4 regions of the Halonatronomonas betaini genome follow, and region 2 is predicted to be linked to each of the others. Evidence: riboswitches for the same ligand, from Rfam matches in the RefSeq annotation. Region 2 holds a riboswitch; each other region holds the start of a gene.

Region 1 (3,218 bases), on a different contig from region 2:
CCTGTAGTAATGATCTAACATCTCTAGCTCTAATACCTTCGCTTAGCATTAAGCCAGCAAGACCAGATACATGGGGTGCAGCCATCGAAGTGCCAGACATATAGCCAAACTTATCATCTACTAGAGTACTATAAATCAATGATCCAGGAGCAGTTACATCTATCTCAGGTCCATAATTGGAATAACTTGCAACCCCAGGCATATCTGAGCCATTTTCTTCAAGGGCTCCTACAGCAATAACCTCTGGGAATGCAGCAGGATAAATAACTCCTCTGGAGCCATTATTTCCAGAAGCAGCGACAATTATTATGCCTTCAGCAGCAGCTCTTTCAATAGCCCTTTCTAGAGTTTTAGGGACATGATTAGGATCACTCATACCTAAAGATAAATTTATAATATCAGCAGTCTGCCTTGGTTGATTATCTAAAAGACCGGCAGCATAAAGAATTCCCTGGGCTAGAGACCATTCAGAGCCATTTCCATCATCACCTAGTACCTTTACAGCCATTAATTCTGATTCCCACATTACTCCGGCGGTACCATTGCCATTATCTCCTTTAGCACTAATTATTCCAGCAACATGTGTACCATGATTATTATAATCCATAGCATCTGAATTATTATCAATAAAATTATAACTCGAATCTTTATCTATAAAATCAGCCAGTTCAGGGTGGTTATAATCTATGCCAGTATCAAGTACAGCAACTCTAACCCTGTCTGAACCTGTTGTCTGTCTCCAGGCCTGAGGAAGTTTAATCGCTGAAGCTGCCCATTGTCTGGAAAAATTATCATCATTAGGGATTACGTAATCCTGGGTGGTAAAAATATGGTTGGGCTGGCTTGACCTAATATCAGAAGAACTTTCAGCTGAACTCATTGCTGAAACACGAGCACCATTGTCAGGAACTTCAACCAGGATTGCATCCAGCTCTGGCATAAAATCAAGAGCTCGGTATCCCATCTCTTCGACTTTATCAATAGCTTCGCTTTTACTTAATCCACTATTTAAATGGATTATCATTTCATTTTCAGACTGACTTTCAGTATTTACATTATTTATACCTGAAGAATTACTCAATGAAGAAACAGAAGAAGTTTCAGTTGTCGTTGTTGAGCTTGAGAAATCATGGTTAATACTTATAATGCCTTCAATATAGGTGCCTTCAGGTTTATTTGTCGAATCAATTTCCTCTGAAAGAGAGGAAGAACTTGAACAGGCAGATATTATAAATATAAAACTAAACAATAAGGCTGCAAGCGCAAATAATTTAGTATTTTTTTTCAAGATTGTTCGGACCTCCTGAATAACAATCCTGAATAAAGGCAATAAAAAAACTACTCCGAAGAGTAGTATTATAAGTTAAGCTACTCCCTTCGGTAGCTGAACCACCCAATAACTATTGGGCTTCAGGCTTTGCGGACCTGCCTTACGACAGGGGTGCCTTTATCAAAGGATGTTATTAAATTTTTAAAACATATTTTTAATCTTTGGATTCATTATATCATAAAGATAAAAAAATGTGTATAATATTAAAGAATTATTATTTGTTATCCAGAGAAAATAGTCCTAATTCCTTAGGTTGATAATCAGGAAAAATTTCCACCAATCTTGTTATCAGAGCATCATACTCTATTTTTTCAATATCTTCAATTAACTCATTGACCTGATTAAACTGCTCTCTGGTTATATCTCCCTGGTCCTTAAGGTCGGCATAAGCTGAAAAGAAAGCTGTTAAAGCTTTAAGCTTGATACTTTCATCACTGGGCATTTGGGATCGCATCCTCATAAGACATATTCTCAGGATCAACAAAACGGATATGATCCTCATCGAAATGGAGGTTAACCAGTCCAGTCTGGCCAGTTCTCTGCTTGGCAATAATAATATCGGTCTTACCCTGGGTTCCTTCAAGTTCTGCCTTTTCCCTGGCAGCAGCTGAAGTATGAGCCTCTCTATAAAGGAAGATAACTCCATCAGCTATCTCTTCAATATTTCCTGAATCACGAAGATCAGAGAGCACAGGCCGTTTATCCTGTCTGCTTGTAAAGCTACGGCTGATCTGTGATATCAATACAATCGGGACCTCAAGCTCTGAGGCCATATTTCTCAGCTGGAGTACGATTTCACCGACAGCTCTGGCTGTATTCTGAGCACTATCTTCAGGTAATTTGACCATCTGGAGATAATCAATAATTACTAGCCCCAGCTCATCTAGCTGTGACTTAAACTTTCGCAATCGGGCCCGAATCTGGGCAACATTCAAACCACGCTCATCAGAGATCATCAGCGGATATTCATGCATCTTATTTAAAGCACTTGAAATCTTCTCATCCTCAGAATCACTGGTTTCTCCCTGACTGTATTTCCAGGCATTAACCATTGCTTCCTGAACGATCATCCTGTCAACGATCTCCTGGGCCTCCATCTCAAGTGAGATAATTCCAACAGGAATATCCCGGCGGAGAATATTCTGTGCAATATTAATAGCAAAAGCAGTCTTACCCATAGAAGTGGAAGCAGCAATAACATTCAGGTGGCCTTTCTTGAAACCCCCTATCATTCTATCCAAACTCATATAACCGGTCTGAACCCCGGTATCAGTTAAATTATTCCGACGGTCAATATAATATTCATAGGATTTTATTAAGGCCTCTTCCATAGAAAAGATATGTTTTTCAAGATCACTGGCCTCACTTGTCGCAGTGAAGACAATCTCCTGGGCCCGGGATTGATACTGGTCAATAGTTCTATCAGGATCATTAGCCAGCTCCTGGAGCTGGTTGGCTGCCTGACGCAGAAGTTTTTTCTGATAATCTTCCTTAATCAGGTCAATAGTTGGCTTTAATTCTTCTCTGGAGTTATAGCCAGAAGTAAGCCGTTCCATGATCTCTTCAGGATCATTAACAAGATTACCCTCTCTAAGTTTTAATAATAACTTTGTCCTGGAGATCCCGCCATCCCGTCTAAACTGTTTGAGTAACTCCTCGTAAATCAAACTTGCCTGAGGATTATTAAAATGTCTATTTTCCAGTTCATCAGCAGCTTGATCGATCTGGTCTGGATACTGAAGCAGAATCCCTAATAATTGAAATTCATGGTTGTTCTCTGGCATTAAAACTTACCTCCTTCTAATCATTCTGGTTCTTCCCATTCAAGGTTGTCCCAGCTTAAATCACATGTAAAATTATCTTCCTCGGTTTCTTCATCTATATTAAT
Region 2 (3,218 bases):
TGTCTAATAGATCGACTAAAAATCTGTTGATAGCATCAGGACAATATTCAAAAAGTTTATCCTGGTTGTTCTCGTTTTTTTGAAATATATTGTCCATTCTAAGAACTCCTCTTATAATATAATTAATGATACTTAGAAATTACACCTGTTATAGATAAAATTCAAATCTAGAATTTTGACCTTTTGCTCCAGATTCTTTTGATATTCTGGTCGACTTTGTCGTCAATCCAGTTCTGCCAGCCTGGCCAGCTGTGGGACTCAAATCTGCCATCTTCATTTACTTTAATATAAATATTTTTGCTACCAGCTGAAAATTTCATTTTGTCTTCAGGACCAACTACTATTACATTCTCCTTGATTTCACGGGCTAGAAATCCTGCTTTAACTTTTATTTTTGTTGTACCTAATTCTGCGCCAACAGCACCTCCAGCAAACCAGCCTCCTGTATTATAGGTTCCACCTTTGAAAAAGGAAGTTTTATTATTACCGATTATATTTCCAGCTGTCTTAATAGTTGATGTGTATACCCCCTGCTGGAAAAGATATATGTCTCCACTGGCTGTTATCTCTGAATTCTGGATATAACCGGCAGCTAAATTGCTTTTACCAAAAGCCTGCTGCCTGTAAAGTTTATTATCTATCTTATTTGCTATCTCCTTTAATTGAGCATAGCTATCTTTTGAATAGTTCTTATATCCAAGCAGATACTGATGTAATAACTTTATACTATCTTTAAAAGGATTATTTTCCTGTCTTTTATTTTTCAATACCTGCTGACAGCTACTTATTAGCTCCGATTTTATTTTAGAAAGTTTTTTAGAGTTAGAAATTAATGTTCTAAATTTCCGGTCAATCTTTACTACTTCTCTATCTTCATTATATATATTTAACATTTTTTCGAAAGTACCAATAAAGATATTAATATTTTTATTGAAAAGTTCATCAATTATATCATCTTTTTCTGAAGAAATACCTATCTTTAAATTTGCACCGATAATATTGTGGCCAGCATAAATATCACCACCGGTTATTATCTCTGCATTATTGATATGTTTTCTAACTTTAAGAATTCCTTCGATATTGACACCAAAGAAATCCTGAATACTACCGGTAACAATTAAGTCACCTGAATAAGAGATCTTACCTGTATCCCTATCAATATCGCCCTCAATTCTATGCTGCTGGATTACTGATACTTTTACAGAGTCTTTTCTATGTTCAATTACAGGTCTGCCAGCTTCTAAAGCGATTATTTTATTACCTGCTGGATTAGACATAACATTATCACCTAAAATGATTTCTGGATCATCTGGTGGAGACAGCCTAATTGTTTTGCCTCTAACTGTTGTTCCTTTCTGACCAGGGGTTGCCTCTTTTTTAACTGCTATTACCTGGCCAGGTAGAACAGATATAATATGTTTATGAAAATATTCGATATTACTTTCCTCTCTGATATTAACTGGTTCAATTCTAGCCGTTCTGCCAGGTTTAGGTTCTTTACCTTTTGCAATTAATACTCTTTGATTTTCCTGGGTATTAACCAGGCTAGAAATTACTTCCTGATCAATACCATATATAATTCCAGCCTGCTGAATTGCCTGTAATATTTCAGATTTTTTAACTTCAGGATATTCTCTGGAAGTCTCAGAACTAACCAGAACTGATACTCCTTTTTGTTCAACTAATTTTACCTGGTAATCTTTAGCTGGCTGTATTTTGATTTCCAAATAAGCTTCCATCTCATCTTCAGTAACTTCTACATCAATAGTTTTAGAAGAGCTATAACTTAAATCTTTATCTTTTATTCTATATTTAATATCCGAATCTCCTGTTACTATTGCTCTTTTTTCTATTAAATTGCCATCAACAAATAGATCTACATTATCGCCAGCTGAAAGCACAGGATATCTCATCATATCTTCTTTTTCTTCTACTAATATCTTATCGCCTGAAATCTTTAGCATAATTTCCCCTCCAGAAATTAATGATACTAAAAAAACCGGCTTCATAGCCGGTTGATGTCACATTGAAAACAAGCGGCAACCAGGCAGTCTTATAAATTTATAAGATCCACGGCTTTGCGTCCCTGCCTCACAGCAGGTTTGCCCAATATTTATTATTGTTTTACATAGTATAATAGTACCAATTTTCTAATGGAATTGCAAGTCATTTCAATCGGCTGAAAGTAACAAATTAGCTTAATTTAAATAAAAATTTAGTGTTATAAGGATAACAATAATAGAGTTAGTCTTGATAGATAAACTGCCGGCCATATTTTTTCCTGACCGGCAGTTGTTGTCTTAACTTATGAAATATAGCTGCTTCTGGTTCCAGCTAATATGTTAGCAAGCAGTTAAATGTCCTCTAATTCTTCTTCTAGTTCTGGATGGATTGAAATAGCCAGGCCTCTTAAACCGTCAATTAACCTTGGAGATGGCCTGCTGATGATGTCCTGATCTATTACATGAACTCTCTCGTTTTCAACTGCAGTTAACACTTCAAAGTTATCTCTGCCCAGGATCTTTTCTTCTGTCACCTGATGTTCAGCACTATGAGGAGTGGAGATATAAACTTCTGGATCTAAATCTATTAATGTTTCCATCCCAATTTGAGGCCAGCCGGCATCAATTTCTGCCCCAAGATTTATACCTCCTGCCAGCTCAATCATATTATCAATAAAGGTGTCTCCACCGGCTGTTGTTATAGGTTCATTCCAGATTTCGTAAAATACTTCTGGCCTTTCCTCCTGACTTTCAACTAGCTCCAAAATTTTATCCATTCTTGTTTCCATATCGTTTACAACCTGATCGGCCTGATCAGTTTTTCCAGTGACAAGGCCTAGATTTTCAAAGTTGCTAAAAACTTCTTGAATATCATTAGCTTCAAATCCAACTACTGTTAGACCTAAATCCTGGAGTCTATTAATAATATCGACTGATGTGATACCTGCAGTTACTATTAAATCCGGGTCTTTATCTATAATAACTTCTATATTTGGCTCACTAATGCTTCCAACTGTATCAATCTTGCTAACCTCTTCAGGGTAATCACAATAAGTAGTTACACCAACTAACCTATCTTCTAAGTCAATTGCAAATAACATTTCTGTTGTGCTTGGTGAAAGAGAAATAATAGTTTCAGGTTCTTCGGTAATTTCAATTTCATTACCTAAATCATCAGTAACTTCCACAGGAAAAGCCTCAAGTCCAGGTGCGAAC
Region 3 (3,218 bases), 160 kb from region 2:
CTATAGATTCTTATGCAATTGTAACAAGAGGCGGAGGCTTACCAACCAGAGTACAGTCTTTATTAGTTGATAAGGTAGAATTAATTCCACAGCTTGCAGATTATGGATGTACTGGAGCTGGAACATTGTTAGTAGGTTCATTTGATTTTGGGTCTGGTTTACAACAGATATTGATGGTTGATCTTTCAGGGATTGGAGAAAATCCTGATTTAAATTTCCCTGGAGGACAAACTTTCCAGGTTAAATCTAATGATATCTTATATGCTTCTGTTAATGCATGTGAAGCAGGATATGCTCATTGTATGATTATCCTGGAAGCAGGAGTCAATTATGAAGATGAAATTCTTGAAGTATGGTGGCAAGAAGGAGAAACATTAATAATGGTTAGTCGATAAAATATTAATTACCATAACCTGTAGAACCTAGGTTCTACAGGTTTCATTTTAATAAATTAATTTATCTAAATTATTTAACTGCATTTCTAACTGCCTGAATTATCCTATCTCCACTAAAAGATTGAAAAATTAATAAAAAAAAAGTAAAGAGACAGGTTTTAACCTGTCTCTTTAAGTAATAGGGGTTTTATTAAAAATTCTAGTCTAACCCTGGTTCATCATCGGTAAATTCATTTATATAATCTATTTCATATCCATTTTCATCAACTATAATATCAAAAAGATGCCAGTGCATTCCATTTTCATCTGTAGGAGCTTCATATTCAGTCCATTCACCGTTTTCACGAACGCGAACCATTGCTTCAGAATCACTTATTTCTGGTACATCTTCTCGATTATCTGAATCATACATTGAAAAGTTTTTAATGAAATATATATAGCGACCTTCATATAATCTTTCAATCCGAATAGTTTCAGGTTCATTATTCTCATAAGTTAAAATATCTTGATCAAGTTCAGCATAGGGATAACTATTTCTAGAACCTTGATCCTGATAATAAATATGATAACCTTCCTGGCTGGAATCATTACTATCTGGAACTATTAAGTGTGCATCAAGGTCCTCGACACCTTCTTGCCAGTTTAATTCAAATAGCAAATCTGCACTTATTGTACTTTCTTCATTTCCATTATCACTATCTGATTCATCATCTTCACTATATTCTTTATATAATCTAAAATTTATGTTAATTGTTTGGCCATCTTCTTCCACTTCTACTGTTCTTGAAACAGGCTCATAACCGTCTCTTGTTACTGTAATTTCAGTATTGTTATCAACATCTTCTAATCTATAATTACCATCACTTTCTGAGTATGTTACTGAGTTACTGTCTGTTCTCACTATCCTGGCATCTTCTACAGGGTTATCGTCACTGAAAGTTTCAACAACTGTACCACTAACCTCACCTCTAACAGGTCTATCACCGGTAAAAGTAACTATATCACTGGATGAAGAACAGCCTGTAATTGCAAAAACAACAAATAAAACCATGATAGAAAACACAATTTTTTTGATATTTCTCATAATATCCTCCTTAAAAAAGCCCATAAAAAACAAAAAACTACTCCGAAGAGTAGTGTAAATTAATCCCTCCGGTAGCCGAACCACCCTGTTTATCAGGGTATCTAGCTTTGCGAACCTGCCTTTCGACAGGAGTGCCTTTATCTCAGGTAAATATTTTATTTGTAAATAATTATAATATGAATAATTATAAAAAACAATAGGCTAAATTAATTATATTATTAATAAATATCCTTAACTATCAAGTTAATATAAGTTCTATTTCTAAATGTTGTCCATTCTGGCTGATAAAGGAGATCAGCATAACCAGATTTAACTCTCTCAAACTTATCAGCCATATAAAATCCTATGCTTTCAATATCATTAGACTCAAATTTTAAATGTCTTTCTTTAATTAAATTAGGATTATCTATTTCAACATCTTTAGATAAAAAAACAGGATGTCTATTTTTATGCCCAAAGGGAGCAAGTCTGTATAGACTATCAAGTAAATCTGAGTTAACCCTATCTAAATCTAATTCAAGATCGTAAGTCTCCCTTTTATACTCAATACCTTCTGCTAGCTGATTAACTTTTTCAAAAAAGTCTCTAAATCTTCCAGCTTTTAATTTTAAACCAGCAGCCAGCTTATGACCTCCAGTTTCTTCTAACATACCTTCTTGCTGACATCTCTTTAAATTCGCATAAATATCAAAAGGCTCAATACTTCTGGCACTTCCTTTTAAGGTCTGACTATCAATAACAATAGCTGGTTTATTATATTTGCTAGAAAGTTTGCCGGCTATCAAACCAACTAGCCCCCTTAAAATTTTACCCTTAACCAAAATCACATTCAATTCTGGTTTGATTTTCTTATCAACTATCTCCATTATTCTATCTGTTAATTCTTTTCGTTTCTCATTATTTGAAATTAATTGATGAGCAAGTTGATTTAAATCTTGGGCTGGTTTTCTTTCTTCATATAAAAGTAAGTCAAGAACAGGCTCAGGCGATCCCAGTCTTCCTGTTGCATTAATGGCTGGACCTATCTGATAACCCAGATCCGAAGCAGTAATTGCTTCAGGTGATTGGCACAAAAAAGAAGTTAATTTATCCAGGCCAGGATTTATATCGCCTGAACAAAATTTTTCTAGACCGGCAGCAACAATATATCTGTTTTCACCTACAAGTGGAACAACATCTGCGACAGTAGAAAGAGTTACAAGATCAAGAACCTCATCAAATGATTCCTTTAATAAAGCCTGACCTACTCTCCAGGTAATTCCTCCTCCAGAGAATTCTTTAAATTGATAATTCCCACTTTTTACTTTTAGATCTATAAAATTATCACCTAAAATTTTCAAACTCTCTAAATCGTCATTTTTATGATGGTCAATAACTATAACTTCAATATTATCATCTTTTAACTCATTTATTTCTATCTGATTAGAGATACCACAATCCAGGGTTATAACCAGTGATGGCTTTAATTCTTTTTTGATTAACTCAACTGATTTTTTTGAAAGCCCATATTCATCCCGATATCTATCACCACTTAATATTTTGATATTAGCTCTAGAATCAAATTTTTTAACTGCCTTATAAAGAATAGCAGCCGATGTCAGACCATCACAATCAAAATCGCAAAAAATAACTATTGAGCCATGTTCAATATGTTCTTTTAATAAGTCAATCACATTTTCTATATTTGGAATATCATTATAAGACTGAAGTTTATCTATAGAAGGACTAAAAAAATCATT
Region 4 (3,218 bases), on a different contig from region 2:
ACTCGAAAGAAATTTCTACTTTTTTTCATTTTATTTATCCTCCTAAATTAATAATGTTTATTATTAATATTATTATACCAAATTTAGAATTATCTCAGTCATATATCAGTCATATTTCAGTCATATCTCAGTCATATTCCAACTTTTTTAGAGTTCAATTTAAAAAACCTGGCATTTTACTGCCAGGCTTCTAAATAATACTATTATATTTTAAAGTTTACTTAATCTGTTTATTCTTCAGAGTTGTCTTCATTTTCGTCTTCTCCGGAATCATCTCCATTTGTATCTTCTTCAGTATCATTTTCTTCAGACTCTTCTAAATCAACAGATGATAAAATAATTGGATCATCTAACTCTATTTTTTCACCAACAATAACCGAAACTGGTTCTTCAAGTATTTTAACTTCATAATCTGAGTCATCAATCACAATTTCATCTTTCATTTCATCTTCATCTTCATCTTCGCTTTGCTCTTTATAGCCAACAAAAGCTCTTAATTTATATTCGCCATCAGAAAGACCTCGGAGCATAAATGAACCAGCATCTCTACCACTAATCTCTTCAATTGAAGTCAATGAGATAGCTTCAGGTTCCGCACCATCTTTAAACTCTTTAGCTTCTGAATCATAATCATTAACATTATATGCTTCAACATAAACATCTCTATTATCAATATCTATAAATTCTTCTTTTATATCTCCATCTTCCTCAAATTTACCTAATACCCGACCAAGAATATTTCCTGCATAATTTTTATCAATTACATTTACAGCCTGTGTATTTAAAATAGCTTTATCTGATCTCCCAGCAAAAACCAGTTTTGTCAGGTCAACATCAAGAACAATCGAAGTAATTGTATCTCTCTCAATTCCAAAATTGTAATCAATCTGAAAACCTTTTTGTTGACCAGCAGGAACTTTCAAAGGCATTTCAGAACCATCATCAAATACTAACCTTGATAAATATCCCTGACCATCTTCATCAGCTAATTTAAGTCTAATTTTATTGTAATTGCCTTCAGGTAAAAATTTATCTCCTAACTTTTTTTCTGTAAATTGAAGCTGTAATAAATCAACTTTTAACATTTCATCTTCTTCATCTTCAAAATTATTAATTGTCTCCCAGCCGCCATCTACATGATTAACATTAACTTCATCGATATAAACATAAACATGTTCAAGATCATTAACAGCATTATCAGCGATAAATAAAGCCAGTTGGCCGGTCTCTTGATCTGTATCTACTCCATCTCCTAAAAAATCACCGGTACAACCTGCTACAACAATCGTAAACAGAATAAGTGAAACAACAAAAATTGTCTTTTTTTTCATTAAATTATTCCTCCTTAGAAAAATCGATTTAATTTTAAATTAAAATAAAAACTGTCGCAAATCAGGCTGCGACAGAAATATAATTGCTGCAACCTGGCAGTCATAGAAAAAAATTCTTTAGACCCATAGCTTTGCGCAAGCCAGCTTTCGCTGACCTTGCCCATATGATTTTTTTATTTTTATTAATTAAAGTATACCATAGTTAAAGATAAATAAAATTGTATTTCTATAAGTGTACCCTTATTTATCGGAATAATGCTCCGAAAGTATCAGTATATTTTGCTCTTCTGGCTGGAGTTTAAATCCATAAAATTCCAGGGCTTTAATTTAATATCTTCTGCCATCTTTCTCTATACGCTACTGTTTCAAAACCTATATTTTTATAAAAGTCAGGTGCTCCTCCAAAACAATACTCTGCTCCTAATGCTTTAGTCTTTTTCATACCTTCAGTCAGAGCAATTGTTGCCAGGCCCTTACCTCTATGTTCAGGCACTGTTGCCAGAGGCTCTAAATAAGCATATTTATTCTGAGTGTCAAACCACATCCCTGCATAACAGGCATATTCTCCATCAGGGGCCTTTATTATAGTTGTTAAATCTTTTCTAAAGTTAGGTCCACTCTGCATTAGCAACCTTCCTTCATAATCATCATCAGGATTAGGACCATGATCAAACCCTTTCCAGAGGCAATCATGTATCTTCTTTATATCATTTTCCTCTTCCAGTGTAAATAATGAATAATCGGATGGCAGGTCAAATTCAACAAAATCTTTTTCATAAGAGAATATAGTTACTATTTCTTTATATTCTTTCTTATAACCATTATTTTGTAATAGATCTCTTTTAACTTTTTCTTTATCTGTAATCCATACATTTAAAATAATCTTTCCATCTTTAATTGTTGATAATTCCTTTTCAACATATTCAAGCATCTCAAATAATAATTTATTATAACCTGGTTTTACAACTAAAAAAGCATCTCCTAAATCCATCTCATAACATGCTAAACCAATGATTTCTCCTTTTTCCTCCCAGATACCAAATCGATGAGCAGATTGATAATTAAAATACGGATGAGTATGGGCATATTCAAAAAATTGTTGTAAGAGATAACTGTTTAATGTGCCTACATTATAAATATCAACTAAAAACTGACTCACTTTTTTAAAATCAGCTAATAACTTATATCTTCTTCTAGTAATCATCTTCTCACCTCTTATTTTGTTTTCTTATATAATCATTCAGGATATTTTAAATTTATCCTGCATGATTTTTGTTATTACATAAATCAATGTTTTATTATGTTAAAAGCCAAAAATTGTAACCAGCTTTATTTTCTTTTTAGTTTTAATCGTCTATAATATTAAATAAATGATAAATAACTATACAGGAGGGTTAAGCATGAAAAATAAAAGGGAAGATATTGTAATGGCAGTATTTATAGCAGATGCCCTATCTTTTGGCTCACACTGGGTTTATGATACAGACAAATTAAAAGAAGAATACACAGGAATCATCAATGAATTCAGAGCTCCAATGTCTAATTTCCATGAAGGTAAAGCAGCTGGAGATTTAAGTCATTATGGCGAACAGGCTCTGGCCCTTTTAAGATCGATCTCTGATAATAAGGGGTTTAACCTTAAGAAATTTAAAGCTGACTGGATAAAACATGTTGAAAATACTGAGATGTATATGGATCATTCGATGAAGGATACTCTGAATATATTTAAAGTTTCAGATACACTTATCGGTGCTGATAATGTTGAGCTCGGTGGAATAGCCCGAAGTCTGCCATTATTTATAGAAGAGGATATTTCTAAAGAAGAATTTATGAATTTAGTCCACATGACTCATAACGGAGAAGTTGTTGATCAGACAGCTGAATTTG

What was found. A riboswitch is a leader RNA that binds a small molecule or an ion and turns the genes downstream of it on or off. The one in region 2 is predicted to bind cyclic di-GMP.
Region 1: linked by a shared signal. The riboswitch ahead of I0Q91_RS11675 (S8 family peptidase) and the one ahead of I0Q91_RS03675 (FapA family protein) in region 2 are both predicted to bind cyclic di-GMP.
Region 3: linked by a shared signal. The riboswitch ahead of I0Q91_RS04460 (carboxypeptidase-like regulatory domain-containing protein) and the one ahead of I0Q91_RS03675 (FapA family protein) in region 2 are both predicted to bind cyclic di-GMP.
Region 4: linked by a shared signal. The riboswitch ahead of I0Q91_RS07485 (DUF4382 domain-containing protein) and the one ahead of I0Q91_RS03675 (FapA family protein) in region 2 are both predicted to bind cyclic di-GMP.

The regions. Positions count from the first base shown of each region.
Region 1 covers NZ_JADPIE010000007.1:40,295-43,512, forward strand. Annotated here, with positions in the region: gene I0Q91_RS11675 (S8 family peptidase) at 1-1,288, opposite strand, end outside; cyclic di-GMP riboswitch class I at 1,377-1,456, opposite strand; gene I0Q91_RS11680 (hypothetical protein) at 1,545-1,772, opposite strand; gene I0Q91_RS11685 (replicative DNA helicase) at 1,762-3,114, opposite strand; gene I0Q91_RS11690 (DnaD domain protein) at 3,135-3,218, opposite strand, start outside.
Region 2 covers NZ_JADPIE010000002.1:125,086-128,303, forward strand. Annotated here, with positions in the region: gene I0Q91_RS03670 (GGDEF domain-containing protein) at 1-23, opposite strand, end outside; gene I0Q91_RS03675 (FapA family protein) at 168-1,964, opposite strand; cyclic di-GMP riboswitch class I at 2,036-2,117, opposite strand; gene I0Q91_RS03680 (ABC transporter substrate-binding protein) at 2,354-3,218, opposite strand, start outside.
Region 3 covers NZ_JADPIE010000002.1:285,352-288,569, forward strand. Annotated here, with positions in the region: gene I0Q91_RS04455 (hypothetical protein) at 1-395, shown strand, start outside; gene I0Q91_RS04460 (carboxypeptidase-like regulatory domain-containing protein) at 595-1,479, opposite strand; cyclic di-GMP riboswitch class I at 1,547-1,625, opposite strand; gene I0Q91_RS04465 (single-stranded-DNA-specific exonuclease RecJ) at 1,698-3,218, opposite strand, start outside.
Region 4 covers NZ_JADPIE010000003.1:416,991-420,208, forward strand. Annotated here, with positions in the region: gene I0Q91_RS07480 (fasciclin domain-containing protein) at 1-29, opposite strand, end outside; gene I0Q91_RS07485 (DUF4382 domain-containing protein) at 231-1,331, opposite strand; cyclic di-GMP riboswitch class I at 1,416-1,502, opposite strand; gene I0Q91_RS07490 (GNAT family N-acetyltransferase) at 1,654-2,535, opposite strand; gene I0Q91_RS07495 (ADP-ribosylglycohydrolase family protein) at 2,732-3,218, shown strand, end outside.